4 regions of the Pseudomonas sp. ZT5P21 genome follow, and region 3 is predicted to be linked to each of the others. Evidence: predicted binding sites of a transcription regulator. Region 3 holds the regulator's gene; each other region holds the start of a gene.

Region 1 (7,893 bases), 580 kb from region 3:
TTGAACACCAACAAGGACGAGATCGCCGTCTGCAACCTGGGCTCGATCAACCTGCCGAACCACATCGTCAACGGCAAGCTGGACACCGCCAAGCTGGAACGCACCGTGAACACCGCCGTGCGCATGCTCGATAACGTGATCGACATCAACTACTACTCGGTACCGCAAGCGAAGAACTCCAACTTCAAGCACCGCCCGGTCGGTCTGGGCATCATGGGCTTCCAGGACGCTTTGTACCTGCAGCACATTCCTTACGGTTCCGATGCTGCCGTCGAGTTCGCCGACAAGTCGATGGAAGCGGTCAGCTACTACGCGATTCAGGCCTCCTGCGACCTGGCCGACGAGCGTGGCGCTTACGAGACGTTCCAGGGTTCGCTGTGGTCCAAAGGCATCCTGCCGCTGGATTCGCAACAGATCCTGATCGAGCAGCGTGGCCAGAAGTACATCGACGTTGACCTGAAGGAATCCCTGGACTGGGCACCGGTTCGCGCCCGCGTACAGAAAGGCATTCGTAACTCCAACATCATGGCCATCGCACCGACCGCGACCATCGCCAACATCACTGGCGTCTCGCAGTCGATCGAACCGACCTACCAGAACCTCTATGTGAAATCGAACCTGTCGGGCGAATTCACCGTGATCAACCCGTACCTGGTTCGCGACCTGAAAGCTCGCGGTCTGTGGGACTCGGTCATGATCAACGACCTGAAGTACTACGACGGTTCGGTGCAGCAGATCGAGCGCATCCCGCAAGAACTCAAAGAGCTCTACGCGACGGCCTTCGAAGTGGACACCAAGTGGATCGTCGACGCAGCCAGCCGTCGTCAGAAGTGGATCGACCAGGCTCAGTCGCTGAACCTGTACATCGCCGGCGCTTCGGGCAAGAAGCTGGACGTGACCTACCGCATGGCCTGGTACCGTGGTCTGAAAACCACTTACTACCTCCGTGCCCTGGCCGCGACCAGCACCGAGAAGTCGACCATCAACACTGGCAAGCTGAACGCTGTTTCCAGTGGCGGCAACCACGGTGAAGATTCGGTCCTGGCAGCGCCAGCCGGCCCAGCTCCAGTGCCGAAGGCTTGCGCCATTGACGAGCCGGATTGCGAAGCTTGCCAATAAGCTGAGCCGGCAGGCGCTGAAAAGCGCTTGCTTGACAACCCCCGACAGTCCTCTGGATTGATCGGGGGTTTTTCTTTTGTCTGGAGGAAATGCGCCAGCCGAACGGGCCTCTTCGCGGGCAAGCCCGCTCCCACAGGGAACTGTGTTCGCCTTGGGTACGCGGTCAATGTGGGAGCGGGCTGCCCCGCGAAGAGGCCCACCCGCACCACATAAAATCCTGATCCTGATAAAAATCCCGGCCACAAAAAAGCCCCTCTTCGAGGGGCTCCTTGTGAAGCGCTATCAGCCAATCCGCATCAGGTCATCTGAATGATGGTCTGCATGATGGTGCTCTGGGTCGAGATGGTCTTGGCGTTCGCCTGGTAGTTACTCTGCGCCTTGATCAGGTCGACCAGTTCGCTGGTCAGGTTGACGTTGGACTCTTCCAGAGAGTTGGAGTGGATCTCGCCCAAGGTACCGGTGTTCGGCGCATCGTAACCCGGGATACCCGACGCGTAGGTTTCCTTCCAACTGGTGCCGCCTACCGGCTGCAGACCTTGTTCGTTGGTGAAGCTGGCGAGCGAGATCTGACCGATAGCCTTGGTCTGGCTGTTGCTGAAGTTGGCCAGCATGATACCGCTGGTGTCGATGGTCAGGTTGGTGATCTGGCCCGTGGCGTAACCGTTCTGCACAGGAATCGAACGCGCGGTGTCGGCGTTGTACTGCGTGGTATTGCTCATGGAGACCGTCACGCCGGCCGGGTCGGCGGCGGCGCCGTTGGCTGCCCACACACCATTGGTCACCTTGCCGGGAATCCAGCCGGTAACCTTCAGGTCAGGGCTGACGACCGGCACCGGCAGGGCTGGTGTGGTCACCGAAACCAATTTGCCCGAGGTGTTGAACACCATGGTCGAAGCGACCGGCGGAGAAGCGGCAAGCGTCGGGTCGGTACCATTCGGGTTGCGACCATCGATCAAGGTGTAGGTTTGCCAAGTGTTCGCGCCAGTCTTGACCATGTATTGATCCATGGTGTGCTGATTACCCTGAGTGTCGTAAATCGGGGTGCTGAACTGTTTGGTAAAAGTTTCCGACTTCGCCGGGTCGAACTTGTTGGCGGGAAGAGTCTGGTCGATGATTGGCGCCGTGGAGTTCAGGTTGATCGTCGACGAAACCGTGGTGGTGGTTTTCGGCGCCAGGTTCGAGGTGTCGATGCGCAGGTCAGTCAAAACGCCATTGACGATCTTGCCATTGGCATCCACACCATAACCCTGCAGACGCGCAGAGCCATCGGTGTTGGTGACGTAACCGTCCTTGTCGACCTTGAAGGTGCCGGCACGGGTGTAGGACAACGAGCCGTTGTCATTCAGCACGAAGAAGCCGGAACCGTTGATGCCCATGTCCAGCACGTTGCCGGTGTTGTTGACGTCGCCCTGGGTGAACTGCTGGGAAACGTTGGCCAGACGCACGCCGTTACCGACGGTTTTGCTGCCGGAACCCAGCTTGGTAGCCGAGTAAACGTCTTCGAATTCTGCGCGGGACGATTTGAAACCGGTGGTTGCGACGTTGGCAATGTTGTTGCCGGTCACGTCCAGTTGTTTGTTGGCTGCATAGAGACCGCTAAGGCCGATATTGAAAGACATATTCCACTCCTTTGTGCCGTGTTAGTCGGCTCTACATACCAATGGTTTGTACTTTGGACAGGGCGATGCTGCCCGCCCCGGCGAGGTTGAGCATCAACTCACCGCCGGTCTGGCTGATGGTCACGCTGTTGACGGTCGCCGGCAGGTACGTCACCAGCGAAGTCGCCTTGCCGTCGTAGGTCGCGGTGGCGCCGAAGGTGTACGTACCCGCCTTGGCCACTTCGCCTGCATCGTTCTTGCCGTCCCAGATGAAGCTGGCGTTGCCGGCTTTCTGGCTGCCCAGATCGATGGTACGGATGACCTTGCCATCGGCATCAGTGATCTTGACCTTGACCGGGTCGGCCGACGCGGGCACGGCGATTGTCCCGTTGAAGCTCTTGGCGGTATCGACCACGGCTTTGTCGCCCGGGGCGATGACCGAACGCCCGACCAGCGACGACGCCTGCAACGCCTGGGACGAGTTGTAGTTACTCGCCAGGCCGCTCACGGTGGTGTTGAGCGTGGTGATGCCTTCCAGGCTACTGAACTGCGCCAACTGGGCAACGAACTCGCCGTTATCCTGCGGCTCCAGCGGGTTCTGGTTCTTCAGCTGTGTCACCAGCAACTGCATGAACGCGTCCTTGCCCAGGGACTGCTTGCCGGTGGCACTGTTCGTCGCGGACGCCAGGCCGTCGGCAGTGGTGTTGGTCTTGATCGAAGAGTTGGCCAGGACGTCTTTGAGGCTAATGCCGCTGGTGGTATCGGTAACACTCATCTGAGTCGCCCCTTATCACTGACCGAGGGTCAGGACCTTCTGCATCATGGTTTTGGCGGTGTTCATCATTTCGGCGTTGGTCTGGAACGAACGACTCGCGGAAATCATGTCGGCCATTTCTTCCACCACGTTGACATTCGGGTAGTAGACGTAGCCCTTGCCGTCGGCGGCCGGATGGTTCGGCTCGTAGCGCGCTTCAAGGTTGCTCTGGTCTTCGACCACGCCCAGCACCTGCACGCCCTGGCCTGCAGCGTCCTGGTTCTGGAACAAGGAATCGCTGCCGCCGCTCTGGCCGCCCTGGAACATGGTGGCGAACACCGGGTGACGGGCGCGGTAGGTCTGGTCGATGCTCGACGAAACGGTTTCGGCGTTGGCGATGTTCGAAGCCACGGTGTTCAGGCGAGTGGTCTGGGCACTCATGCCACTACCGGCAATGTTGAAAACGCTGGATAGCGACATGACTTACTCTCCGCGGAGGGCTGATACCAGCCCTTTGAATTTGCTGTTGAGCAGGGTGAAGCTGGCCTGGAAGTTGACCGCGTTTTCCGCGTAGCTCGACTGTTCCAACTGAGCGTCCACGGTGTTCTGGTCGATCGAAGGTTGCATCGGCGTGCGATACATCAGCGACTCGTCACCATTGCCCAAGCCTTCGGCTTCGATGTGACGGCTGTTGGTCATGTTCAAGGCGAATGTACCGCTCCTGGTTTTCTCGCTCTGCTCAGCGAGCACTTTCGAGAACTCCAGATCCCGAGCCTTGTAGTTCGGGGTGTCGGCGTTGGCAATGTTGTTGGCCAGGACTTCGGCACGCTGAGCGCGGAAGCCCAGGGCCTGTTCGTGGATACCGAGCGCTTTATCGAAGCTGATGCTCATGTCGGGAAACCTTCGGGTGACCTGATTTTTCGTACGATGAACATAGCAAGCGGCATGCCAATTCAAAAAAGCCCGTAAACCGGGGCTTTGCGGGCAGTGGCAATGCGGCAATGCCAGAAAAGCGGCAACGGGTTTCCGCCGTCTGCCGCTTTTCTGCCGCTTTCCTGAATCGCGCGCCGCCCCCCCCCCGTAGGAGCTGCCGCAGGCTGCGATCTTTTGATCTTGATCTTAGAAACCCAGGATCAAAAGATCGCAGCCTTCGGCAGCTCCTACTTGATAAATAATCTCCGGGCTGCACTGGACCATCTAGTAATGATCCGGCAGCGCTTCAGTATTCCCACGCGGAGCGAGGGAACGATCCAAGAGACAGTCCTTCCGACAAACCCGCGTGAACCGCCTTTTATCTCTCTTCCAGAGGCAGGCCGGTTGTGCATATTGCTGCTGAGTCAAATTTGGGGAACAGATCAACAATCTCTGCAGAACAAACTATGAATTTTTATCTGAGATCGGAACCTTTGATGTAAGAAAACTTACCATGACTAGTAGTCTGCATCACCCAATCTTTTAAAATCACGACATACACAGTAAATACTTAACTATTGATAGGGCACCATTGTTTGCGGCATAACTTAGGCGTTTCTGCCAAATGGAATTCCAATTACTGCAAGGAATGCAGCATGCAAAAATCTATCGCTTTTCCTCCACCTTTGAATTCATCAAGCGCTGCGCGCAGCCCAGACAAGAAATATCCAGGATATCTGCCAAACTTTGACAGTGCGCTAAATTGGGATGGAACTGTTCCGACGGTCACTGTGGCTTACCGTATTGAAACCATTAATAAAGAGGACTACGCATATGAAAAATTGGTAGCTATAGCACATTCGGTGCAAGATCAGATAGAAGGTAATCTCTCGAATAGCCCGGCGAGTGTACGAAGTGAAATAGAAAGGCGCATAAACTCATCCGGCGATACCCATCCGTTCAACAAGCTGGAAAACGCCTTAAAAAAGAAAGCCATTATTGTCGAGCTCCTGCAACAAATAAGAATGAATAGGAGTTGGTATGAAGCGAATATATTTGCTGGCATAGATTTGTTGTCAATGGACAGCCTGGAACGTGCCGAGCTATTCGCGGCTTCTGTGGATACAGTAGAACACGACGAAGAACGCCGAGACAGTTACGAAAGCTTTCTGAGATCGCTCACAGCCGCCTACGTCAAACGAATCCTTGTCGAAGCTGTTTCCATTTTAGAGGACGCATCTCAAGCTATAGATGCTGCGATCCATTCTGCCTTGGCTAGAGGTGAAACTGCCTACAGCTTCCAGTTGACCCTTAGTCAAGCCGCACAAGTAGTAACTGTGGCGGCCCCTCCAAAACGCGGACGGTTGGACTTTCGAAGCAGTAATCCGTAAAGGCACCCTGTTGTTGACCGGCTTGGGAGAAGCACTTCTCAGTCGAGTGACGGCGGTTGGGATCGGCACCTTGCTCTATTCACCCGCTTTGGGTAACGGCGAGCGTTATCCTCAATCGGTTCTCAAATTATCTGGTAGTGCAGTCTTGCCAGATGCACCGACCAACCTGAATGAAATCGCCGCTGCCGAAGGCACCATCGATCTTCCCTACCGGATTTATGGTGACCTTGACCAATACACACTCGTTGCAACACCGGCGGGAGGGAGCATTTCGCCGGCGGTCCCCGTTAGGGCGCTGGAGCTCGACCAGAAGACTAATAGCTACAGTTTCATCTCCGCCGACACACCGCCTATCACCTTCAGTTTTCCCATTATCCATTGGGAAAGCAGTTCGACAACTTTACCTGTTAGACCAGTGGAAATACCGACTTACGGTGGCGTTGAGCTGTTGCCCCTACATGCGCAGCCTACTCCTTTGCCTGCGTTCGAGTTACCGGACTTCAGGGATTGTATCTACTGCTTTCCTATCAACAGCGGCTTGCCGCCGATTTACGTCGTCTTCAACAGCCCTTATGAAGGGGCTACCACCAGAGGAAAGTACAGCGGCAGATTTTTCAATCCTGCCAAAGCTGGCGGCCCCATCCTGGATCTGGATTGGACCAAGGCTATCGTGACGAAAGCGGGTATTAAACGAGTGAAATTGCATATTGGACGTTTCAGTCCTTCAGATGCCAATGCCATCATGGTTGATCGACTGAAAAAGATTCTCCAAGGTAAATTAGTAATCACGGATACCGACAAACGTTTCTATACTCATGAACTCAGAGAGCTTGAACGTTTCAGAAAATTAGGGGTGGCAGATGGTGTAAATCCAAATGATGAAGGCGTTATTTGGAATAGCACTCACGCTGCAACACTGGAAGACTACAAACTAAAAGACGAATCCGAGTTACTCTACACACCTGAAGCCATGGAGGCATATGGCAAACAAATTGAAAGAGAGTACAAACAATTAGGAGGAGCAAAGCGATGAGTGTCATTAAAACCATTGTATTAAACGAGAAGCCTGAAGAAGTAATCCTATTTCTTACCAAGAATGAATTAGGCATCTCTTTTCCTCAGCTGGATCGTCTCTATAGCTGGGCTAATTGGGCGCATGTTGCGGATAATATGGGGCTAATGAAAATCGTCTGGGAAATGCGTGACGCGGGCCTTGTAAAGTCTAACGGTACCGGAATTGTCAGGGGCACCAACTGGAGGGAGCCGGCATTCATGGTAGAGGGGAAATATACTTTTGATTGATATTGCTAATCGCCTGCCCCCTTCAGGGAGACGATTAGCAAGTTATGGGTGAGCTCCAGGCGCCGAGCGAGACGCATAAAAAAATCCGATGCCCGTACAGGCATCGGATTTTGGTTTCTTGCTGCCAATGGTCAAGCGAAAGGGCTATCTGATCGCATTACCAGAGGGATCCGTTTATTATGCCTGCCGCTTTTGCATCACTTCGCCTGGTAGATAATCCCCGGGCTGCACTGGACCATCTGGTAATGATCCGGCAAACCGTTCAGCGCTTCGGATGCGCCAAGGAACAGATAACCACCCGGCTTCAGCGTGCTGTGGATGCGCAACAGAATGTCTTTCTTCACCTCGGCGGAGAAGTAGATCAGTACGTTGCGGCAGAACACGATGTCGAACTTGCCGAGGCTCGCGTAGCTGTCCAGCAGGTTGAACGAGCGAAATTCCACCCGACTCTTGATCGGCGCCTTGATTGCCCAGCGCCCCGCCCCTTTCGGGTCGAAATAGCGCTGAAGACGCTCCGGCGACAAACCGCGCCCGAGGGCCAGGCTGTCGTATTCGCCGGTCTTGCAGTTGGTCAGCATGGTGCCGGACAGATCAGTGGCGACGATCTGCACGCCCATCTTCAACTGACCCATGTTGACCCGCTCGAACTCGTCGATGGACATCGACAGCGAATACGGTTCCTGCCCCGACGAGCACGCCGCCGACCAGATCCGCAGACGCTGGCCGGGGGCTGCCTTGATTGCTTCGGGCAACACCTTGTTCTTCAACACTTCAAACGGATAGGTGTCACGAAACCACAGCGTTTCGTTGGTCGTCA
Region 2 (7,893 bases), 2.4 Mb from region 3:
CGCTGCTCGGCGAGTTTTACAGCCTGGGGAATCGGCGTCAGGCCGAAGGCATCCTTGTAGACGCCCACGCCAAGGTCGAATTTGCGCGGGTTCGTGTCCTGCGCATAGGCCTCCATCAGGCCGAGAATCGGGTCGCCGGGCACTCGACCTATGGCGTCGAAGTGCATTATTTGCGGCCCTCGGCGTCCTTGGCCACTTCGTCAGTGCGCGCGGCCATGATGAAATCGTTGCGGTGCAGGCCCTTGATGGAGTGGCTCCACCAGGTCACGGTGACTTTGCCCCATTCGGTCAGCAGGCCAGGGTGGTGACCTTCAGCCTCGGAGATTTCACCGACCGCGTTGGTGAACGCCAGCGCGTGCTTGAAGTTCTTGAACAGGAAAACCTTTTCCAGCTGCATGACGCTGTCGCGAACTTCGATGTTCCAGTCAGGGATCTGCTTGATCAGGACTGGCAGTTCTTCGTCGCTGACCTGAGGGGCGTCGGCGCGGCAGGCTTCGCAATGGGCTTGGTTCAGAGCGTTCATGGTGTGTTCCTGAATTCGATTCTTGTTGGAAATTACTATCTTTGCGCGCAAGTCGCGAGCGGGATCTGCTCAGGCCGCTTTGGGCTTGGGCGGAAATTTTGGGGCGTGCAACCCCAGCTGCATGCCTTTTTTGACCATGCCCATGATGTCTTCGTGGGCAAGATCGAACAGGCGCTTGAGGTTAGGCAGGACAAAATACAGCGGTTGCAGAATGTCGATGCGGTATGGCGTGCGCATGCATTCCAGCGGATCGAAAGCCTGATGCTCAGGTTCGTCCGACAGGCAGTAAACGGTTTCTTTCGGCGAGGAGAGAATGCCGCCGCCGTAAATGCGCTGGCCTTCGGGGGTATCCACCAGGCCGAACTCGATGGTCATCCAGTACAGACGCGCCAGATAAACGCGTTCTTCCTTGGAAGCCTGTAGGCCGAGTTTGCCGTAGGTGTGGGTGAACTCAGCGAACCAGGGATTGGTCAGCAGCGGGCAGTGGCCAAAGATCTCGTGGAAAATGTCCGGCTCTTGCAGGTAATCCAGCTCTTCGCGGGTACGAATAAACGTCGCCACTGGAAACTGCTTGTTCGCCAGCAATTCGAAAAAAGTCTGGAAGGGAATCAGCGCGGGAACCCGGGCAACTTGCCAGCCGGTGGTTTCACCGAGGACCTTGTTGATTTCGCCGAGTTGCGGAATGCGGTCGTGGGGCAGACCGAGTTTTTCGATACCGTCCAGGTATTCCCGGCACGCACGCCCTTCGATCACTTTCAGTTGGCGAGTGATCAGCGTGTTCCACACCGCGTGTTCTTCGGCGGGGTAGTCGATAAAACCTTGCGCATCGGGCTCGCGAGCCACGTATTGCGTCTGCTTCATGCTGCTCTCCTGCTAGGGGATTTCGTTCTTGTTATGTCCTGCTGTGACCCAGAAATACCTCAAGAATTGCGATGTTGCAGCAGGGGAGTGTCTTGGAACGTAGGAAAATTCGTCGGTTATCGTAAAGTTTTCGTTACGAATTGGCCGCTATGGCGGTGTGCTCGAGATTTTCGGGTTTGAAAAGGCTTGCAGGTGTCACATAATCTTGACGAATAAATGAGCCTCTCAGCAAAAAATACGTTAGAGAGCACTGTAATTACCCAGGTGGGAGCGGGCTTGCTCGCGAAAGCGGTGTGTCAATCACCATCAAGATTGCCTGACACACCGCTTTCGCGAGCAAGCTCGCTCCCACAGGTTGCATGCCTGGCATCAACTCACTTACCGCTTTTTTCGGGCCTTTATATGCGTATCAAAGTTCACTGCCAGAATCGCATCGGCATCCTGCGTGACATTCTCAACTTGCTGGTCGAGTACGGGATCAACGTCGCTCGCGGCGAGGTCGGTGGTGAGCATGGCAATGCGATCTACCTGCATTGCCCGAACCTGATCAACATTCAGTTCCAGGCGCTGCGTCCGAAATTCGAGTCGATTGCCGGGGTCTTTGGCGTCAAGCGGGTAGGGCTGATGCCCAGCGAGCGTCGGCACATGGAACTCAATGCCTTGCTCGGCGCGCTGGAGTTTCCGGTGTTGTCGATCGACATGGGCGGCTCGATCGTCGCGGCCAACCGCGCAGCGGCGCAGTTGCTTGGGGTGCGTGTCGACGAGGTGCCGGGGATTCCGTTGTCGCGTTATGCCGAGGATTTCGATTTGCCGGAACTGGTGCGCGCCAACAAATCGCGGATCAACGGGCTGCGGGTCAAGGTCAGGGGCGACGTATTTCTGGCCGACATCGCGCCGCTGCAATCGGAGCATGATGACAGCGAAGCCATGGCCGGCGCGGTGCTGACGCTGCATCGTGCGGATCGCGTGGGGGAGCGCATCTACAACGTGCGCAAGCAGGAGTTGCGTGGGTTCGACAGCATCTTCCAGAGTTCGAAAGTGATGGCGGCCGTGGTGCGTGAGGCCCGGCGCATGGCGCCGCTGGATGCGCCGCTATTGATAGAAGGCGAAACCGGCACTGGTAAAGAATTGTTGGCGCGAGCCTGTCACCTGGCCAGTCCGCGAGGACAGTCGCCGTTGATGGCGCTCAACTGCGCGGGCCTGCCGGAGTCGATGGCCGAGACCGAGTTGTTCGGCTATGGCCCCGGCGCTTTCGAAGGGGCGCGGGCCGAGGGCAAGCTGGGGCTTTTGGAGCTGACGGCGGGCGGTACGCTGTTCCTCGATGGCGTCGGGGAAATGAGCCCGCGCTTGCAGGTGAAATTACTGCGCTTCCTGCAGGACGGTTGCTTCCGTCGTGTAGGGAGTGATGAAGAGGTTTATCTGGATGTGCGAGTGATCTGCGCGACGCAGGTTGATCTGTCCGAATTGTGCGCGCGGGGCGAGTTTCGCCAGGATTTGTATCACCGCTTGAACGTGCTGTCGTTGCACATCCCGCCGCTGCGTGAATGCCTGGATGGCTTGACGCCGTTGGTGGAGCACTTCCTCGATCAGGCCAGTCGGCAGATCGGTTGCCCGTTGCCCAAACTGGCACCGGCGGCCATGGAGCGGCTCAGTCATTATCATTGGCCGGGTAATGTCCGGCAGCTGGAAAACGTGCTGTTCCAGGCGGTTTCTTTGTGCGAGGGCGGCACGGTCAAGGCTGAACACATTCGCCTGCCGGACTACGGCGTGCGTCAGCCGCTTGGCGATTTCTCCCTCGAAGGCGGGCTGGATGCGATTGTCGGGCGTTTTGAAAAAGCGGTGCTGGAGCGTTTGTATTCAGAGCATCCGAGCAGCCGGCAATTGGGTAAGCGCTTGGGGGTTTCGCATACGACCATTGCCAATAAGTTGCGTGAGTATGAGGTTGGCAAGACTGACTCGTAGCTGACACTTGCTGTGTTGGTGCCCGTGAAAAGGCCGGCACTATCAGCGACAAGGCCATGTCTTGCCACCTATTGGCATAACACCGCCGGTTTTTCGTCTTCGACGCAATCCCCCATTCCCCTCTGAACCCCTCAAGTCCTTTGTTTGCCGGGCCCTGCGCCGCCAGAGAAAAGTTGGTCTGCAAATTGCTTATGGCTCAGCAGTACAGCGGTGGGCGGCAAACGTCCGGCATGCAGAGGAAAGAGTGTGGACAAGTACCTTTATGTGGCAATGACCGGCGCCAGCCAGAATGCACTGGCGCAGAAGGCTCATGCGAACAACCTGGCGAACATCTCCACCAACGGTTTCCAGAAAGACCTGGAGCAGGCCCGTTCGATGCCGGTGTTCGGTGACAGCTTTCCGGCGCGTGCATTTGCCATGTCCGAACGTCCGGCCACCGACTTCTCTGCGGGTGCGCTGGTGCAAACCGGGCGCGATCTCGACGTCGCGGTGCAGGGCAATGGCTGGCTCGCCGTGCAAAACCCCGACGGTGGTGAAAGCTACGTGCGCACCGGCAGCCTGAACGTTGACGCTCTGGGCGTATTGCGCGCCGGCAACGGTATGCCGGTACTGGGCAATGGCGGGCCGATCTCCGTGCCGCCCGAGCAGCAGATCGAAATCGGCGAGGACGGCACCGTCAGCATCCGCGCGATGGGCGAAGGGCCTCGCGTGATGGCGGAAGTCGACCGCATCAAGCTGGTCAACCCGGATTTCAAGAACATGACCAAAGGCCTGGACGGCTCGATCCACACCAAGGACGGCAAGCCTGCGCAAGCCGATGCCAACGTCAAACTGGTGTCCGGGTTCCTCGAGTCGAGCAACGTCAATGCCGTGGATGAAATGACTTCGGTATTGGCCCTGGCCAAGCAGTTCGAGCTGCACATCAAGATGATGAACACCGCCAAAGAAGATGACCAGGCCATGGCTCGGGTCTTGCAGATCAGCTAATTATCAGAACGTCGCGCCGTAAAACAGGCGCACGAGGAGAATCGAATGCTTCCGGCTCTATGGGTTGCCAAAACAGGTCTGTCCGCCCAGGACACCAACCTGACGACCATTTCCAACAACCTGGCCAACGTGTCGACCACGGGTTTCAAACGTGACCGTGCCGAGTTCCAGGACTTGTTGTATCAAATCAAACGCCAGCCAGGCGCCCAGTCGACGCAGGACAGCGAATTGCCGTCGGGTCTGCAGCTGGGTACCGGTGTGCGCATCGTCGGCACCCAGAAAAACTTCAACGCCGGCAGTTTGCAAACCACTGAGCAGCCGTTGGACATGGCCATCGACGGTCGCGGTTTCTTCCAGATCCTGCAGCCGGACGGCACTACCTCTTACACCCGTGACGGCACGTTCCACCTCGATTCCAACGGCCAGATCGTGAACGCCAGCGGTTTCGCGCTGGAGCCGGCCATTGTTATCCCGAACGATGCCCAGACCTTCACGGTCGGTCGCGACGGCACTGTGTCCGTCACCGTCGCTGGTAATCCGGCCGCCCAAGTGATCGGCAACCTGCAAACCGCCGACTTCATCAACCCGGCCGGCCTGCAGGCAGTGGGTAACAACCTGTTCCTGGAAACCGCTGCGAGCGGCGCGCCGCAAGTCGGTACGCCGGGCCTGGCCGGTTTCGGCACCACGCTGCAGAACACCCTGGAAACGTCCAACGTCAGCACCGTTGAAGAGATGGTCAACATGATCACCACTCAACGTGCCTACGAGATGAACTCCAAGGTGATCTCCACCGCCGACCAGATGCTCTCGTTCGTAACGCAGAATCTGTAATCAAGTCTATGAGGCGGCCTTGAGGTCGTCTGCAATACCGTGAGGTAGGGTCATGAATCGCTTTGTATCTGTTCTGGCACTGAGTGGGGCCGTTGTGGTCGCGGGTTGCGTTGCCCCGCCGCCCAAGCCCAATGACCCTTACTACGCCCCGGTGTTGCCGCGTACGCCGTTGCCGGCTGCCGCCAATAATGGCTCGATCTATCAGGCCGGTTTTGAGCAGAACCTGTACAGCGACCGCAAGGCGTTCCGGGTCGGTGACATCATCACCATCACCCTGAACGAGCGCACCCAGGCCAGCAAGAACGCCAACTCGCAGATAGGCAAAAACAGCAAGACCGACATCGGCCTTAGCTCGTTTTTCGGCGGTGGTCTGAGCACCAGTGATCCAGTGGGCAGCGGTAGTCTGAGCCTGGACGTCGGTTACGAAGGTGATCGCGCGACCAAAGGCGACAGCAAGTCCGGTCAGAGCAACAGCCTGACCGGCTCGATCACGGTGACCGTCGCCGACGTGCTGCCCAACGGCATCATCGCCGTGCGCGGCGAGAAGTGGTTGACCCTCAACACCGGCGATGAGCTGGTACGGATTGCCGGTATGGTTCGCTCCGATGACATCGCCACCGACAACACCGTTTCGTCGACACGTGTCGCCGATGCGCGCATCACCTATTCGGGTACCGGTGCTTTCGCCGATGCGAGTCAGCCAGGCTGGTTCGACCGTTTCTTCCTCAGCCCGCTGTTCCCTTTCTAGGTGGTCACGTTGAACTTCAAGCACCTGATCGCGGCTGCGCTGTTGATGACTCTGTCGCTTGGCGCGCAAGCGGAGCGGCTGAAGGACATCGCCAGTATTTCCGGCGTGCGTTCCAACCAATTGATCGGTTATGGCCTGGTGGTCGGCCTTAACGGTACTGGTGACCAGACGACCCAGACGCCGTTCACCCTGCAGACTTTCAACAACATGCTCTCGCAGTTCGGCATCAAGGTGCCGGCAGGTTCCGGCAACGTGCAGTTGAAGAACGTCGCGGCCGTTTCCATCAGTGCTGACTTGCCGGCGTTCGCCAAGCCGGGTCAGCAGGTGGATATCACCGTTTCCTCTATCGGTAACTCCAAGAGCCTGCGTGGCGGCACCTTGCTGCTGACGCCGCTCAAGGGTATCGATGGCAACGTCTACGCGGTCGCTCAGGGCAACCTGGTGGTCGGCGGTTTCGACGCCGAAGGTCGCGACGGTTCGAAGATCACCGTCAACGTTCCGTCGGCGGGTCGCATCCCGGGTGGTGCATCGGTTGAGCGTTCGGTGCCGAGCGGTTTCAACCAGGGCAACAGCCTGACCCTGAACCTCAACCGTTCCGACTTCACCACCGCCAAGCGCATCGTCGACAAGATCAACAACATGCTCGGCCCTGGCGTTGCCCAGGCCATCGACGGCGGTTCGATTCGCGTCAGCGCGCCACTGGATCCGAGCCAGCGGGTCGATTACCTGTCGATCCTCGAAAACCTCGAAGTCGATCCGGGGCAGGCGGTGGCGAAAGTCATCATCAACTCCCGTACCGGCACCATCGTGATCGGCCAGAACGTCAAGGTTTCTCCGGCTGCCGTGACTCACGGCAGCCTGACCGTGACCATCACCGAAGACCCGATCGTCAGCCAGCCCGGCGCTCTGTCCAATGGGCAGACGGCGGTCGTGCCGCGCTCGCGGGTTAACGCCCAGCAGGAAGCCAAGCCGATGTTCAAGTTCGGTCCGGGCACCACCCTCGACGAGATCGTGCGTGCGGTGAACCAGGTCGGCGCGGCACCGGGTGACTTGATGGCCATCCTTGAAGCCTTGAAGCAGGCCGGCGCGTTGCAAGCCGACCTGATCGTGATCTGAGGACGGCGACCATGGATATGCGCAAAGGTGGTTTGGGTGTCGGCAGCAACGATTCGGGTTCCTATTCGGACCTGAACCGGCTGAACCAACTCAAGGTTGGCGACAAGGACAGCGATGGCAACATGCGCAAGGTGGCGCAGGAGTTCGAATCGCTGTTCCTCGGTGAAATGCTCAAGTCCATGCGCAAGGCTACCGACTCGCTGGGTGAGGACAATCCGCTCAACACCCCGGCGGCCAAGCAATACCAGGAAATGTACGACCAGCAGCTGGCCGTTTCCATGTCCCGCGAGGGCGGTGGTATCGGTCTGGCGGACGTGTTGATGCGTCAGATGTCGAAGAACAAACCGCTGGCGCCGGGCGAAGCGGCAACGCTTTCGGCCGCCAAGCAGGAAGCGGCAAAAGCAGCGGCGCAGACGCCAGTGGCGGCCGGCACGGTCGCGACCGATGGGCCGTTGTCGCGGGTCAATGGCCAGCGTCCTTTGTGGGCGTCGCGCGCCATCCATGCGCCGCAAGCCGCAGGCGAGGGCGCGCATCGCAATGACATGCAGCTGATCAATCAACGGCGTCTGGCATTGCCACCGAAACTGGCTGACCGCTTGCTCGCGGGTCTGGTGCCTTCCGCCCCGACGACGGCCGCGACAGTCAACAGAATTCAGCTGCCGGAGCGCAACACGCCTACCGGTTCGGGGCCGTTGTACAACGGCGATTGGCTGGCGAATGCACAAGCGGCATCAAGCGGCGGCCTGCAGATCCATGGTCGTGCCATTGCGCAAATTCCCTTGGCTCCGGCGAAGAAAGCCTTCAGTTCCGCCGACCAGTTCGTCAACACCATGTTGCCGATGGCCAAGGAGGCGGCCGAGCGCAT
Region 3 (7,893 bases):
TCGATGGCGCCACGCAGGCCCACAGCCTGTAATTTGAGCAGCACGATGTCCCGGATCATTTCTTCCGGAAGCTCGGTATGAACGCGTAGCGGAAAGGCGACGTTCTCGAACACGTCGAGATCGGTAAACAGCGCGCCACTCTGAAACAGCACACCCATATGTTTACGCGCATCGAACAGATCACTGCGCGACAGTTTCGGCAGGTTCTGACCGTTGACCCAGACTTCGCCCTTGGTGGGACGCAATTGGGCGCCCATCAAACGCAACAGTGTGGTCTTGCCACACCCGGAAGGCCCCATGATGCCGGTGACCTTGCCGCGCGGAATACGGATATCGACGTTATTGAAAATGCTGCGCGCACCGCGCTTGAAGGTCAGTCCCTTCAGCTCGACCGCGTAGGCGTTATCGGCACTCATCTAAACTCCTTGCGATGCAGCCTCTCACTCGGACGCCTGGCTTTCTGACGAAAGCACATACCTCCCGGGCAGGCCGAACTGGCGGCGAACTATATCACTGCAAAGGTCAAGCGCCCAAGGGCCAAGCCCGTCCATGTTCCGCAACATGACGGTCTAAAAGCTATATTTGGAAGGATTCGGTAACAGGGAATGTCAAAGCGCGACGAACTTGCGTGAGGGTTTCGATCATTACCGCTATAATCGCCGCCTTTTCATCAGGCTATACGATTTTTGACATGAGCCAATCCAGCGACCTGATTCAATCAGCACAACGCACCATCCGCCTCGAACTGGAAGCCGTACAAGGCTTGCTGCCCCATATCGACGCAGATTTCGTACGCGCTTGCGAGATGATTCTGGACAGTAAAGGCCGCGTGGTCGTGGTCGGAATGGGCAAATCGGGGCATATCGGCAACAAGATTGCCGCCACCCTGGCCAGCACCGGCACCACGGCTTTCTTTGTGCACCCGGCCGAAGCCAGCCATGGCGACATGGGCATGATCACTCGGGACGACATCATCCTGGCCTTGTCGAATTCCGGTTCCACCAATGAAATCGTCACCCTGCTGCCGTTGATCAAACGTCTGGGCATCAAATTGATCAGCGTAACCGGCAACCCCGACTCACCGCTGGCCAAGGCTGCCGAAGTCAATCTCAACGTGCATGTCGAACACGAAGCCTGCCCGTTGAACCTGGCACCTACGTCGTCGACCACCGCCGCCCTGGTCATGGGCGATGCTCTGGCCGTTGCGTTGCTCGAAGCCCGCGGCTTTACCGCTGAAGACTTCGCCTTTTCCCACCCCGGTGGCGCGCTGGGACGACGCCTGCTGCTGAAAGTGGAAAACGTCATGCATGCCGGGCAAGAGCTGCCACAAGTACAGCGCGGGACGCTGCTCAAGGACGCGCTGATGGAAATGACCCGCAAGGGCCTGGGCATGACCGTTATTCTGGAAGCCGACGGCAAACTCGCCGGGATCTTCACTGACGGCGATTTGCGCCGCACCCTTGATCGCAGCATCGACATCCATAGCGCCACGATCGACCAGGTCATGACCGCCCACGGCAAGACTGCCCGTGCCGAGATGCTTGCCGCCGAGGCCCTGAAAATCATGGAAGACCATAAAATCAACGCGCTGGTCGTGGTCGACAGCGAAGACCGTCCGGTCGGTGCCTTGAACATGCACGATTTGTTGCGTGCAGGAGTAATGTAATGAGCACGGACCTGCTGCAACGCGGCAAACAGATCAAGCTGGCAGTATTCGACGTCGACGGCGTCCTGACCGACGGGCGCCTTTACTTCCTTGAAGATGGCAGCGAATTCAAGACCTTCAACACGCTCGACGGCCAGGGCATCAAGATGTTGATGGCAGCCGGCGTACAGACCGCTATCATCAGCGGTCGCAAAACCCCCGTGGTCGAGCGACGGGCGAAAAACCTCGGCATTCCCCACCTGTATCAGGGCCGCGAAGACAAACTGGTGGTGCTGGACGAACTTCTCGCCCAGCTCAACCTGAGCTATGAACAAGTCGCCTACCTCGGTGACGACCTGCCAGACTTGCCGGTGATTCGCCGCGTCGGCCTGGGCATGGCGGTGGCCAACGCCGCCAGCTTCGTGCGTGAACACGCACATGGCATTACCAAGGCCCGTGGTGGTGAGGGTGCCGCCCGCGAATTCTGCGAATTGATCCTGCGCGCCCAGGGCCGCCTCGATGCGGCCAACGCCGCGTACCTGTGAGCCAACTATGCTGAGCAAGAAATTTCGCAACATCCTGGTGTTCGGTTGTATCGCGGCGATTTTTGCTGCGGTCGGCTACTGGAACATCAGCCCGGAACGCTTCCTTGACAAACCGGCGGCAAAGGTCGATGAAACCGCAATCGACTATTACGCACTCAACGCACACAGCGTCCAGTACCTGCCGGACGGCAAACTGCAGTACGAAATGACGTCCGACAAGGTTGAACACCTGAAAGCGACCGAAGTGACGCTGTTGACAAATCCGGACCTGAACCTGTTCCGCGGCACCCAATTCCCCTGGCACGTCCAGAGCGAGCATGGCGAGGTCAACCCGGATGGCACGCAGGTCGAATTGATCGACTCGGTGCGCATCACGCGTTTCGACGAGAAAAACCGCAAGACCCTGATTACCACCACCCGCATGACAGTGTTCCCGCAGCAGCAATATGCGCAGACCGATCAACCCGTTAGAATCGACGGCGCTGGTGGTGTCTCGACTGGCAAGGGAATGAAAGCGTATTTGAAAGAAAGCAGGATACACCTGCTATCGAACGTAAGAGGACAGTATGAGGCTCGTTAAAACTCTCCCTATTTTGCTCGGTCTGGGCGCAGCACTGGGAAGCGTGAGCGCCTGGGCTCTGCCGGACGATCAACAGCAGCCTATCCGCATCCAGGCCGACGACGCCCAACTGGACGACAAGAACGGTATCGCTACTTATAAAGGTGACGTGATCATCACCCAGGGCTCGATGAAGGTTACCGGCAATACCGTGACCATGACCCGCACCCCGAACGGAGACATCGACGTGGTGACTTCGGTGGGCAACCTCGCCTATTTCGAACAACTGCAAACGGCGGGCGACACCAAGCCGGTTCAGGGCTGGGGTGTCACCATCCAGTATCACGCGTCGCAAGACCGCGTCGTGCTGATCGATCGCGCCAAAGTTGTCGATAAAGACGGTAACGTCACCCAAGGCGAGAAAATCGTCTACGACACCAACAAAAAGCTCGCCAGTGCCGGTCGCGCAACAGGCTCCAAGGTCACAGAGTCGCGCCCGCGCATCGACATGGTGATCCAGCCGAAAAAGAAAACCGACGAGCAAAAGGCCCAGTAATGGCAACTCTGAAAGCTCAGCATCTGGCCAAGAGCTACAAGAGCCGTCAGGTCGTGCGCGACGTCAGCCTGTCCATCGACAGCGGTCAGATCGTGGGCCTGCTGGGCCCTAACGGCGCCGGCAAGACAACCTGCTTCTACATGATCGTCGGCCTGGTTCAGGCCGATCAGGGCCGCGTCCTGATCGATGATCTGGACGTCAGCCACCAGCCGATGCACGGTCGCGCGAAAGCCGGCATCGGGTATCTTCCGCAAGAAGCGTCGATCTTCCGAAAACTCTCGGTCGCCGACAACATCATGGCAATCCTCGAGACCCGCAAGGAACTCGACAAGGCTGGTCGTCGCAAAGAGCTGGAAAGCCTGCTGCAGGAATTCCACATCAGCCACATCCGCGACAACCTCGGTATGAGCCTGTCCGGTGGTGAACGCCGCCGCGTGGAAATCGCCCGGGCACTGGCGACGAACCCGAAATTCATCCTCCTCGACGAACCGTTCGCCGGCGTGGACCCGATTTCGGTGGGCGACATCAAGCAGATCATCTACCACCTCAAGGCCAAGGGCATTGGCGTGCTGATCACTGACCACAACGTCCGTGAAACCCTGGATATCTGCGAAACCGCCTATATCGTCAACGATGGCCAACTGATTGCCGAAGGTGACTCTGCCACCATCCTGGCCAACGACCTGGTCAAGGAAGTGTATTTGGGCCACGAGTTCCGCCTGTAAGCGCTGAGGTGTCTGGCTAGTCGCCACGAGCGCTTGTTTCGATAAAAAATCAATACTTTTTTATTGTTACAGCGCTCTAGGCAAACGTTGCAGTTTCGGGCATATAATTTGCTTATGTTTGGCGCTCCGGCGCCCTGTAGTGGATGGCGCATGTGCGCCGGCGAATAAGGTGTTTAGCCCCTGCCATGAAACCATCGCTAGTCTTGAGAATGGGCCAGCAGCTGACGATGACACCGCAGCTGCAACAGGCCATCCGTCTGCTCCAATTGTCGACCCTGGACCTGCAACAGGAAATCCAGGAGGCCCTGGAGTCCAACCCGATGCTCGAACGCCAGGAAGAAGGCGACGACTTCGATAACGCCGACCCCTTGGCCGACAAAGCCGAACAGCAACCCAACGCCGATGTTTCGGAACCTTCCTATCAGGAAACCGCCCCGACGGTGGACAACCTCGAGGAAGGCGACTGGAACGAGCGCATTCCCAACGAACTGCCCGTCGACACCGCATGGGAAGATGTCTACCAGACCAGCGCCAGCAGCCTGCCGAGCAATGATGACGACGAGTGGGATTTCACCACCCGCACATCGGCCGGTGAAAGCCTGCAAAGCCACCTGTTGTGGCAACTGAACCTGGCGCCGATGTCCGACACCGACCGTCTGATTGCCGTGACCCTGATCGATTGCATCAACAATCAGGGCTACCTGGACGAAACCCTCGAGGAAATCCTCGAGGCCTTCGACCCGGAACTCGACATCGAACTGGACGAGATCGAAGCCGTTCTGCATCGAATCCAGCAATTCGAACCGGCCGGCATCGGCGCCCGCAACCTTGGAGAGTGCCTGCTACTGCAATTGCGCCAGCTGCCCGCCAAGACACCCTGGCTGGCCGAGGCCAAGCGCCTGGTCACCGACTACATCGATTTGCTCGGCAGCCGCGATTACAGCCAGCTGATGCGCCGCATGAAGCTCAAGGAAGATGAACTGCGCCAGGTCATCGAACTGGTACAGAGCCTCAACCCGCGTCCGGGCTCGCAGATCGAGTCCAGTGAAGCCGAATATGTCGTTCCCGACGTGATCGTGCGCAAGGATAACGAGCGCTGGCTGGTAGAACTGAACCAGGAGTCGGTGCCGCGGCTGCGGGTCAACGCCCAATACGCCGGCTTCGTGCGCCGTGCCGACACCAGCGCCGACAACACCTTCATGCGCAATCAGTTGCAAGAGGCCCGATGGTTCATCAAGAGCTTGCAAAGCCGCAACGAAACGCTGATGAAAGTGGCTACCCAGATCGTCGAGCATCAGCGCGGTTTTCTGGAGTACGGCGACGAAGCGATGAAACCATTGGTGCTGCATGACATCGCCGAAGCGGTGGGCATGCACGAATCGACGATTTCCCGGGTGACCACGCAGAAATTCATGCATACCCCTCGGGGCATATATGAGCTGAAATACTTTTTCTCCAGCCACGTCAGCACCTCGGAAGGCGGCGAATGCTCGTCCACGGCGATCCGCGCTATCATCAAAAAACTGGTTGCTGCCGAAAATCAGAAAAAGCCGTTGAGTGACAGCAAGATCGCTGGTTTACTGGAGGCACAAGGCATTCAGGTGGCTCGCCGCACCGTCGCCAAGTACCGCGAATCCCTCGGGATCGCGCCTTCGAGCGAACGCAAGCGGTTGATGTAGAGCCACGCCACAGCGTTCCAGTGGTAGATCATCTGATCTACCGCTTTATGCACTGGCAACGAAGGAGAAGCTGTATGCAAGTCAACATCAGTGGACACCAACTGGAAGTGACCGAACCTCTTCGCACCTACATCGGCGAAAAACTCGAACGATTAGAGCGGCATTTCGACAAGATCACCAACGTGCAAGTCACGATGACGGTCGAAAAGCTGAAACAGAAAATCGAAGCCACGCTGCATATTCCCGGCAATGAAGTGGTCGCAAACGCGGAACATACCGACATGTACGCCGCGATCGACGCGCTGACCGACAAGCTGGATAAACAACTCAAAAAGCATAAGGAAAAGACCCAAAGCCTCCTCCAGGGCGCGACCGGTCGTTAACACTCCCAACCCATGATCCGACTTGAAAGCATCCTGACCCCCGGCCGTTCTCTCGTGAACGTGCCGGGCGGCAGTAAAAAGAAAGCCCTCGAGCAAATTGCCAACCTGATCGCCCGCGAAGTGCCGGCTCTGGAGATGCAAGATGTCTTCGAGGCTTTGATTGCCCGTGAAAAACTTGGCTCGACCGGTTTTGGTAACGGCATCGCTATCCCCCACTGTCGGCTGAAAGGTTGCACCTCGCCCATCAGTGCCTTGATGCACCTGGATGCCCCCATCGATTTCGACGCCATCGACGGTGCTCCGGTTGACCTGCTGTTCCTTCTGCTGGTCCCGGAAGCCGCTACCGATGCGCACCTTGAATTGCTCCGCCAGATCGCCAGCATGCTTGATCGCAAGGAAGTCCGTGATCGCCTGCGTAGCGCCCCGAGCAATGAAGCCTTGTATCAGGTTGTCCTGGACGAGCAAAACGAGCACTAATCATGCGCTTGATCATCGTCAGTGGCCGTTCCGGCTCAGGTAAAAGTACCGCACTCGATGTTCTCGAGGACAACGGCTATTACTGCATCGACAACCTGCCCGCCGGGTTGCTGCCCGAACTGGCCGAGCGTGCGTTGATTCACACTGAGCTTACTCAGCCACTGGTTGCCGTCTCCATTGACGCGCGCAACCTGCCGAGCCACCTGAGCCGGTTTCCGGAACTGCTCGAAGAAGTCCGCAGCCGACATATCCAGTGCGATGTATTGTATCTGGATGCCGACGAAGAAACCTTGCTCAAACGCTTTTCGGAAACCCGTCGTCGTCATCCGCTGAGCAGTGCCAATCGCTCGCTGGCGGAGGCAATCAACGATGAATCCAACCTGCTCGGGCCGATTGCCGACCTCGCCGATCTCAAGGTCAACACCACCAACCTTAACCTGTATCAATTGCGCGATACCATCAAACTGCGCCTGCTGAATCAGCCGGAGCCCGGCACTGCGTTTTTGGTGGAGTCTTTCGGATTCAAGCGTGGCATGCCGGTAGACGCCGACCTGGTGTTCGACGTGCGATGCCTGCCGAACCCCTATTGGAAGCCGGAACTGCGCGAGCAGTCCGGGCTTGATCAACCGGTTGCCGAATACCTGGCGGCCCAGCCGGACGTCGAGGAGATGTTCCTGGACATTTCCACGTACCTGCTCAAATGGCTGCCCCGCTTTGCCGCCAGCAACCGTGCGTATGTCACCATTGCCATTGGCTGCACCGGCGGGCATCACCGCTCCGTCTACCTGACCGAACGTCTGGGCCAGGTCCTGCAAAAATCCCTGAAGAACGTCCAGGTTCGCCACCGCGACCTCAGCTAAAGGATTCACATCGCGATGCCTGCTCTGGAAATCGAAATCATCAACAAGCTGGGTTTGCATGCCCGCGCTTCCGCCAAATTCGTTGGGGTGGCGGGTCAGTTCCCTTGTCAGATCAGAGCCGGGCGCACGCCTGAGTCCATGGTCGACGGCAAAAGCATCATGGCCATGATGATGCTCGCGGCCGGCAAGGGCACCAAAATCCATTTGAGTACGGAAGGTGAGCAGGAACACGAAGCGCTGGATGCGCTGGTGGCGTTGATCAACAACTACTTCGACGAAGGCGAGTAACCCTGCTCGCTAATGAGAAACAAAACAATCCCGAAGGTATACAGCGTCCTTTGTGGGAGCGGGCTTGCTCGCGAAGAGGCCATTATGTTCAACATCTTCGTTGACTGACATGCCGCTTTCGCGAGCAAGCCCGCTCCCACATTGGCTCCGTGCAAGGCGCATAAAAAAGGCGCGCC
Region 4 (7,893 bases), 2.7 Mb from region 3:
CACACCATTCTTAGGGAGCGACACCATGGGTTCCACGTTCAACGGCCTGATTGGCCTGATCATTCTTGCCCTGGACATCTGGGCAATCATCAACGTGCTGAAAAGTGGCGCCACCACCGGGATGAAAATCGTCTGGGTCCTGCTGATCCTGTTGCTGCCGGTGCTGGGCCTGATCATCTGGGCCATCGCCGGGCCTCGAGGCAACGTCCGGATCTGACGGGTTTACCGCAGCTCCCTCTGTAAACGCTGATTCTCTGGGAGCGGGCTTGCTCGCGAAGGCGGAGTGTCAGGCAACATTGAAGGCGACTGATATGCCGCCTTCGCGAGCAAGCCCGCTCCCACAAGAGATTGCGTCGGCCATCAACTGACGTTCGACCTGTCATCTTCCGCGACGTAGAATGCGCGCCTTTCCCGGGCAATCGAACAGATCGATTGGCCATCATGGGCGGGTAACCGTCCGTTGCCACCCGCATTCATCGGAGCACTTCCCATGAGCAACACCCCCACCAGCGAATACCTGGAAACCCTTTACGAAGGCTACGGCCAGCGTTTTCGCATGGAGAAACTGCTGCACGAAGTGCGCACCGAACACCAGCACCTGGTGATTTTCGAAAATCCGCGCATGGGTCGTGTCATGGCGCTGGACGGCGTGATCCAGACCACCGAAGCCGACGAATTCATCTACCACGAAATGCTCACCCACGTGCCGATCCTGGCGCACGGTAGCGCCAAACGTGTGTTGATCATCGGTGGCGGCGACGGCGGCATGCTGCGTGAAGTGGCCAAGCATCGCAGCGTCGAGCACATCACCATGGTCGAGATTGACGGCACCGTGGTCGACATGTGCAAGGAATTCCTGCCGAACCACTCCAAGGGCGCGTTCGATGATCCACGCCTGAACCTGGTGATCGATGACGGCATGCGCTTCGTCGCCACCACCACCGAAAAATTCGACGTGATCATCTCCGACTCCACCGACCCGATCGGTCCGGGCGAAGTGTTGTTCTCGGAAAACTTCTACCAGGCCTGCCGTCGCTGCCTGAACGAGGGCGGTATCCTGGTGACCCAGAACGGCACGCCGTTCATGCAGATCGACGAAGTCAAAACCACTGCCGGGCGCCTACGCAGCCTGTTCCCGGACTGGCACTTCTATCAGGCGGCCGTACCGACCTACATCGGCGGCTCGATGACATTTGCCTGGGGCGCGACCAATACCGCCTATCGCAAACTGTCCCGCGAAACCCTGCAGCAGCGATTCGCCGGCAGCGGCATCATCACCCGCTACTATAATCCGGAGATACACATTGGCGCGTTTGCCTTGCCGCAATACGTTCTGCAAGCCGTGAACAAGCCAAGTAACGACTGAAGTCCACGCACTGCCCCGTGTGGGAGCGAGCAAGCCCGCTCCCACAAGGTTCTGTGTTTTTTCATGTCTGTGCGTCGTTATCCGTTTGAACGATCAATAAGGGCAAAAGTCCAGATAGATGTAAGCCCATTTGCGGGTTTGTTCGAGGAGGCACTGATGCAAAAGTGGAAAATCACTTTCGTGGATGATCACGGCGAAACAGTCGACGAAATCTTTGAGTGCGACGAGTGTCCGGACAACGAACACGCGGCCAAACTGCTTAAAGAGCGGCTTTTCCCCGTCGCCGCCGAACTGGATCTGAACGATCTGGAAGGGCGGACCACTGATGCGAGCGTCAAAAATCTCAAGTCCCAGAACAGCATACAAATCCTCGGCATCACCCCCGTCTGAATACCTCGTGTCACTCTCGTGAAACAACCAGGCCTTGGCAGCGCCTCTCACTTGTGGGTACTCTGCAAGCGAGATCAGCGAATGGATCGCTAAGGTCTGGTCTTGTCAGCTACATGCTTGTTTCCCACCGGCAATTGAATTGCCGCATAGCTCGCACCATTCGGTCGCGGGCGTCGGGAGTACGGAAAGTCTATCCATCAGTTCAGGAGGACGTTTCATGAGCACAGCCTATCAAGAAGACATCAGCAGCTCGGTGCTGCGCCGCATGAAAGAAGGCGGTTTCGACTTTTCACGATTCCATCCGATCGAGTTTTACGCCATTTTCCCGGACGAGGAGCGGGCACGCAGAGCAGCAGGGCACTATTCTGGCGAATCCATGAATGCACAAATCAGTGTGCGCGACGACGGGGCCTGGGCGCTGGAACTGAGCAAAGTAATGTCCGCCACCTACGACGGCATCGGCGACTTTGAGCAGGACTTCGAGGCGGTGGTCGAGCCTTTGGGCGGCATCATCGAAGGATGGGGCGTCAAACAGGAGGTACGAGGGCTACTCGCATAACACTATGAACAGCGACAACATCCACTAACGGCTGACCTTCGGGTTGGCCGTTTTTGCTTGCGCAGATGAGAAATGCGCATCCCCTGTAGGAGCGAGCTTGCTCGCGATGGTCGTTATCGATAACGCGGGCTGTCTGGAAGAACCCTTTGTCCAGACGTTTTTCGCGAGCAAGCTCGCTCCTACGGAGGGGCAGGCCATTGACCACAAATTCGGAAACATAAAAAAAGCCGCCTGATGAGGCGGCTAAATGGGAAGTTTGGTGAGCATTTTCAGCGAATGCGCGGATTATCCGCATCCACTGTCGGGCAGTGAAATTAACTCTGGCTATGCTGGTGATAGGCGAAAGCATTGCTTCGCAATGAAGCGGGGGCGATCAGGTTGGGGGATTTACCGCACAGGAATGGTGCGGTACAGCCGGGACGAATATCCAACCGATTGATATCAAAGCGTTTATGCCGATGGCACGGGCCTTGCGAAGGCTTGGAAGTCCGGGTGACAAGGAGTACGGCATGATCCGCACCTATTTTGATGAGATGTACGATGCCGGCGGCCAGGTCCGCCCGCATTATCGGGAGTTTGCCCGTTGGCTGGCGGAGACGCCTGACGAACTGCTGGCCCAGCGGCGACGCGAGGCCGATCTGTTGTTTCATCGCGCCGGGATTACCTTCACGCTCTACGGGGACGAGCAGGGGACAGAGCGCCTGATTCCCTTCGACACCATTCCACGCAGCATCCCCGCCAGCGAATGGCGGATCGTCGAACGCGGCTGCATCCAGCGGGTCAAGGCGTTGAATATGTTCCTCGCCGACCTCTATCACGAGCAGCGCATCATCAAGGCCGGCATCATCCCGGCCGAACAAGTGCTGGCCAACGAGCAGTACCAGTTGGCGATGCAAGGTCTGGATCTGCACCGGGATATCTATTCCCACATCTCCGGTGTCGATCTGGTGCGCGATGGCGACGGCACGTACTACGTGCTCGAAGACAACCTTCGTACACCCAGCGGCGTGAGCTACATGCTCGAAGACCGCAAGATGATGATGCGCCTGTTCCCTGAACTGTTCTCGGCCCAGCGCATCGCGCCGATCGATCACTATCCCAACCTGTTGCTCGACACCCTGAAAAGCTCCAGCCCGATCGATAACCCAAGCGTGGTGGTGCTGACGCCAGGCCGTTTCAACAGCGCGTTTTTCGAGCATGCGTTTCTCGCTCGGGAAATGGGCGTCGAACTGGTTGAAGGCGCGGATCTGTTCGTGCGTGACGACAAGGTGTTCATGCGCACCACGGGCGGACCGAAAGCGGTCGACGTGATCTACCGTCGCCTCGACGATGCGTTCCTCGATCCGCTGGCGTTCAATCCGGACTCGATGCTCGGCGTTCCGGGGCTGCTGTCGTCCTACCGCTCGGGCAACGTGGTGCTGGCGAATGCCATTGGCACCGGGGTGGCGGACGACAAGTCGGTGTATCCGTTTGTCACGGACATGATCCGTTTCTACCTCGATGAAGAACCGATTCTGAAGAACGTTCCGACGTTCCAGTGTCGTAATCCTTCCGAGCTTTCCCACGTACTGGCCCATCTTCCGGATCTGGTGGTCAAGGAAACCCAGGGCTCCGGCGGTTATGGAATGCTGGTGGGGCCGGCGGCGACAGCGGCGGAAATCGAGTCGTTCCGCGCCCGCATCAAGGCCAAGCCCCACGCGTACATCGCGCAACCGACGTTGTCCCTGTCGACCTGTCCGACCTTTGTCGAAAACGGCATCGCTCCACGCCACATCGACCTGCGTCCGTTTGTATTGTCTGGCCGCGAAACCCGGGTCGTGCCCGGCGGTTTGACCCGTGTCGCCCTGCGTGAAGGCTCTCTGGTGGTGAACTCCTCACAGGGCGGCGGAACCAAGGACACCTGGGTGGTCGAGGATTAAAGGAAGCCTGCCATGTTAAGTAGAACTGCCTCGGATTTGTATTGGATGTCGCGTTACCTGGAGCGGGCGGAAAACCTCGCGCGGATGCTCGACATCAGTTATTCGCTGTCGTTGATGCCACAGGATGGTCGCGGTGACGGTCTGCATGAACTTGCGATGCCCTTGTTGATCACCGGCACCCTGGACGACTACCTGGAACGCCACGGCGAGTTGCATGCCGAACGGTTGCTGCATTTTTTCGCTCTCGACGCGGCCAACCCGGCGAGCATCTACAGTTGCCTCGGCGCCGCACGGGCCAGCGCCCATGCGGTGCGTGGACGCATCACCGCTGACATGTGGGAGAACATCAACGCCACCTGGCTGGAAATTCGCGGGATCGCCGAGCAGGGCTTGAGTCGCTACGGCATGAGCCGTTTCTGCGAGTGGATCAAGGAACGTTCCCACCTGTTTCGTGGCGCGTCCTACGGCACCATCATGCGAAACGACGCGTTTCGTTTCATTCGACTGGGCACGTTTATCGAAAGGGCCGACAACACCTTGCGCTTGCTCGACGCCCGTTACGAAATGGCCGGCGATCAGGCTGAAGCGGTCAGCGACGGCACGGCCCACGCCTATTACCAGTGGAGTGCGTTGTTAAGGGCGTTGTCGTCGTTCGAGGCCTACACCGAAATCTACCGTGACGCTCCCGGTGCCCGGCATGTGGCCGAGTTGCTGCTGTTGCGTGCTGATGTGCCACGTTCGCTACGGGCTTGCACCGAAGAAATCGACCAGATCCTCGCCCAGTTGCCGGGTGCCAACGGCCGCCCCGCTCAACGCCTTGCGGCGGAAATGGACGCGCGCCTGCGCTACACCGGTATCACCGAAATTCTCGACGAAGGCCTGCACGCCTGGCTGACCGAGTTCATCCCGCTGGTGCGCCAGTTGGGCAACGCCATTCACAGTTCCTACCTGGAGGCTGCATGAGACTTTCCATTAGTCACGAAACCACCTATCACTATGAGGATCAGGTGCGGGCGAGCATCCAGTATTTGCGACTGACCCCACACGACAGCGAGCGTCAGCACGTGCTCAGCTGGCAACTCGACCTGCCGCGCCCGGTGCGCGCGCAACTCGACCCGTTCGGCAACATCCTGCATGTGCTGACCATGGACGAACCGCACGAAGCGATCATCATTGGCGCCCGTGGCCAGGTCGACATTGACGACCTTCGCGAAGCCGAGCACGAGAGTCAGTCGGCGCTGCCGTTTTTGCGTTTCACGCGTCTCACCGAAGCCGACGAAGCCTTGCGCGCGTTCGCCGAGAAGGAATGCAAAAAACGCCGGGACCGCACGGCGCTGATCGATTTGATGCACGGCCTTAACCAGCACATGACCTACACGCCGGGCTCTACCGAAGTGGACACCAGTGCGGCCCAGGCTTTCGCCGGGCGATCCGGCGTGTGCCAGGACCACACTCACGCGTTCCTTGCCTGCGCCCGCAGCCTGGGCATTCCGTCGCGTTATGTGTCGGGCTATTTGTACAGCGAGAACTGCGAGCACCTGGCCAGTCACGCGTGGGCGGAAGCCTGGCTGGATGACGCGTGGTACAGCTTTGACGTGACCAATGAACTGGCGCGGCCGGAGCGTCATTTGAAGCTGGCGGTGGGTCTGGATTACCTGGATGCCTGTCCGGTGCGCGGGATGCGTCGCGGCGGCGGGTGTGAGCAGATGCATGCGAAGGTGTTTGTGTCGCCGACGCCGATGCCGGTTATCTCCGTTCAGCAGCAATAGGCGAGAACAGCGCAGGCCTCCTGTGGGAGCGAGCTTGCTCGCGATAGCGTCGTTTCAGTCAGCACTTCTGTTACTGACACACCGCTATCGCGAGCAAGCTCGCTCCCACAGGGATGCGATCAGGGTTTAACCTTCCGCCCCACCATATGCTTCAAATACCCCACCAACCGCTCCAGATCGCCGTCGGGTAACACTTGCGCAGAAAACCCCGGCATCTTCGCCTGCGGCCACTGCCGCAAACTCTGCGGATCACGGATATAACGTTTCAGGAAATCCGCCCCAAAATACTCGGTCGGATTAAACGGAATATTCAGATCCGGCCCGAACTGCGCATCCCCGGCACCATTGAGTCGATGACACGCCAGGCAGTTCTTCTGAAACAGCGCAAACCCTCGGTTCACCGGATCGTCCGCCTTTAACGCCGGATCAGGCAACAGGGCAGGGAAGCGCTCGGCCACAGGGGCCAGACGCTTGATGCTCGCCACTTCGAACGGCCATTGTTCAGGGCTGATGTTGCCAGCCTGCGGATCAGTCCAGACCAGGTAAAACGGCCCCGCACTCCGCTTATCTGCCGATAGCGCTGGCCACGGTTTGGCCGGGTCTTCAATCGCCAGCCAGGCCCGCGCACCATTGGCATTGAGCAACGGCGCAGCCGCCAGTTCAGCGGCAAAACCGTCCAGCGCCACGGCTTGCAGGTGATCGTCAGGCTTGATGCCGGTCAACAACGCCGCCAAGGGCACGGCGCGATAGCTCATGTCCCGTTTATAGGAAACGTCGTTGGCAATCGTGATGGTCTGCAGCTGAGGATGCTTGAGCAATTCCTCGGTCTGCCAGGTGCGACTGTTGGCGCCCAGCTCCAGGTTCAGCTGTGCGGCATAAAGGGGCGAGCCGAACAGCAAGGCCCCGAATAAAATGAGCGTTTTCAAAGAGCCGTCCATGTCGTGGAAGTGCCACAAAGGTTGGCACACCCACGCTGGCCCGGGTAGCGAGCCAGCCACATTTTTGATGAGGCGTTAATAAACCTTGCGCCGTATCTTTAATAAAGACTCAGCCGATCACCTTGGTCAGGTTCGGCAAAATCAACAACAGGGTTGTGGCGAAAAGAATGAGCCCGGCTTGACGTACTTTCGAATGTTTGAACATGGCTTGACCGCCTTTTTTGTTATTTCCTGATGCCTGCCTGCATTTCTCCATGACGGCAGGCGTTGCACTCCCTGTAGCACGAGCGCCTCGGCAAAACCCGACGACAACTTCGTACATGTTCACCTTAGGGCCCGCGTCACTCGTGGCTTAGATCCCTTTCGTATGGAGTACATACATATCGCTTTAAAAAAGCATGAGGCCTATTGCCAGCTTCTTCGCCGCCCTTTTGCTAGACAGCTCGGTGTCCTGAAACGGTTCATCCGGTAGCCCACTACCGTCCGTCTGAGCGTGTCCGTCAATGTCCGTGAGCATTGCGGTCATTGAATCGGCGGTGGCTCGGCATAAGGTGAGGGTCCGGTATTTCACCGTCAGGTTCGAGGACGACATGACCCAAGCTTTGATTTTCGACGCGTTACGCACGCCCCGTGGCAAAGGCAAGTCCGATGGCGCCTTGCACAGCGTCAAACCTGTGAACCTGGTGGCCGGGCTGCTCAAGGCGCTGCAGCAGCGCACTTCGCTCGACACCAGTCAGGTCGATGACGTGGTGCTGGGCTGCGTGACGCCGGTCGGTGATCAAGGCGCCGACATCGCCAAAACCGCGACACAAGTGGCCGATTGGGACGTCAGCGTGGCGGGTGTGCAGATCAATCGATTCTGCGCATCAGGGCTGGAGGCGGTGAACCTCGGGGCGATGAAAGTGCGTTCCGGCTTCGAAGAACTGGTAGTGGTCGGGGGCGTCGAATCAAT

Evidence for each region. The regulator sigma-54, encoded in region 3, starts transcription at its own class of promoters, with help from an activator protein. The targets are predictions, from matches to a motif close to ANTGGCATNNANNTTGCTNT.
Region 1: the regulator sigma-54 is predicted to act here: its motif matches at 4,405-4,424, upstream of flgB (flagellar basal body rod protein FlgB).
Region 2: the regulator sigma-54 is predicted to act here: its motif matches at 3,519-3,538, upstream of ACYZT9_RS19745 (flagellar basal body rod protein FlgF).
Region 4: the regulator sigma-54 is predicted to act here: its motif matches at 2,773-2,792, upstream of ACYZT9_RS18710 (circularly permuted type 2 ATP-grasp protein).

Annotation. Positions count from the first base shown of each region.
Region 1 is NZ_CM142705.1:1,705,815-1,713,707, reverse strand. It holds gene ACYZT9_RS07910 (ribonucleoside-diphosphate reductase subunit alpha) at 1-1,119, shown strand, start outside; gene flgE (flagellar hook protein FlgE) at 1,416-2,738, opposite strand; gene flgD (flagellar hook assembly protein FlgD) at 2,770-3,492, opposite strand; gene flgC (flagellar basal body rod protein FlgC) at 3,508-3,951, opposite strand; gene flgB (flagellar basal body rod protein FlgB) at 3,955-4,362, opposite strand; gene ACYZT9_RS07885 (hypothetical protein) at 5,040-5,774, shown strand; gene ACYZT9_RS07880 (S-type pyocin domain-containing protein) at 5,785-6,807, shown strand; gene ACYZT9_RS07875 (hypothetical protein) at 6,804-7,076, shown strand; gene cheR (protein-glutamate O-methyltransferase CheR) at 7,274-7,893, opposite strand, start outside.
Region 2 is NZ_CM142705.1:4,255,978-4,263,870, reverse strand. It holds gene ACYZT9_RS19765 (amino acid aminotransferase) at 1-167, opposite strand, end outside; gene ACYZT9_RS19760 (4a-hydroxytetrahydrobiopterin dehydratase) at 167-523, opposite strand; gene phhA (phenylalanine 4-monooxygenase) at 593-1,384, opposite strand; gene ACYZT9_RS19750 (sigma-54-dependent transcriptional regulator) at 1,787-3,346, shown strand; gene ACYZT9_RS19745 (flagellar basal body rod protein FlgF) at 3,593-4,333, shown strand; gene flgG (flagellar basal-body rod protein FlgG) at 4,379-5,164, shown strand; gene flgH (flagellar basal body L-ring protein FlgH) at 5,217-5,912, shown strand; gene ACYZT9_RS19730 (flagellar basal body P-ring protein FlgI) at 5,958-7,028, shown strand; gene flgJ (flagellar assembly peptidoglycan hydrolase FlgJ) at 7,040-7,893, shown strand, end outside.
Region 3 is NZ_CM142705.1:1,124,552-1,132,444, reverse strand. It holds gene ACYZT9_RS05155 (ATP-binding cassette domain-containing protein) at 1-416, opposite strand, end outside; gene ACYZT9_RS05150 (KpsF/GutQ family sugar-phosphate isomerase) at 692-1,666, shown strand; gene ACYZT9_RS05145 (KdsC family phosphatase) at 1,666-2,190, shown strand; gene lptC (LPS export ABC transporter periplasmic protein LptC) at 2,198-2,770, shown strand; gene lptA (lipopolysaccharide transport periplasmic protein LptA) at 2,757-3,305, shown strand; gene lptB (LPS export ABC transporter ATP-binding protein) at 3,305-4,030, shown strand; gene ACYZT9_RS05125 (RNA polymerase factor sigma-54) at 4,216-5,709, shown strand; gene hpf (ribosome hibernation-promoting factor, HPF/YfiA family) at 5,784-6,092, shown strand; gene ptsN (PTS IIA-like nitrogen regulatory protein PtsN) at 6,105-6,569, shown strand; gene rapZ (RNase adapter RapZ) at 6,572-7,429, shown strand; gene ACYZT9_RS05105 (HPr family phosphocarrier protein) at 7,445-7,717, shown strand.
Region 4 is NZ_CM142705.1:4,032,687-4,040,579, reverse strand. It holds gene ACYZT9_RS18730 (PLDc N-terminal domain-containing protein) at 26-217, shown strand; gene speE (polyamine aminopropyltransferase) at 491-1,366, shown strand; gene ACYZT9_RS18720 (hypothetical protein) at 1,523-1,756, shown strand; gene ACYZT9_RS18715 (ribonuclease E inhibitor RraB) at 1,974-2,315, shown strand; gene ACYZT9_RS18710 (circularly permuted type 2 ATP-grasp protein) at 2,825-4,234, shown strand; gene ACYZT9_RS18705 (alpha-E domain-containing protein) at 4,247-5,197, shown strand; gene ACYZT9_RS18700 (transglutaminase family protein) at 5,194-6,003, shown strand; gene ACYZT9_RS18695 (c-type cytochrome) at 6,123-6,941, opposite strand; gene ACYZT9_RS18690 (hypothetical protein) at 7,051-7,263, opposite strand; gene ACYZT9_RS18685 (acetyl-CoA C-acetyltransferase) at 7,532-7,893, shown strand, end outside.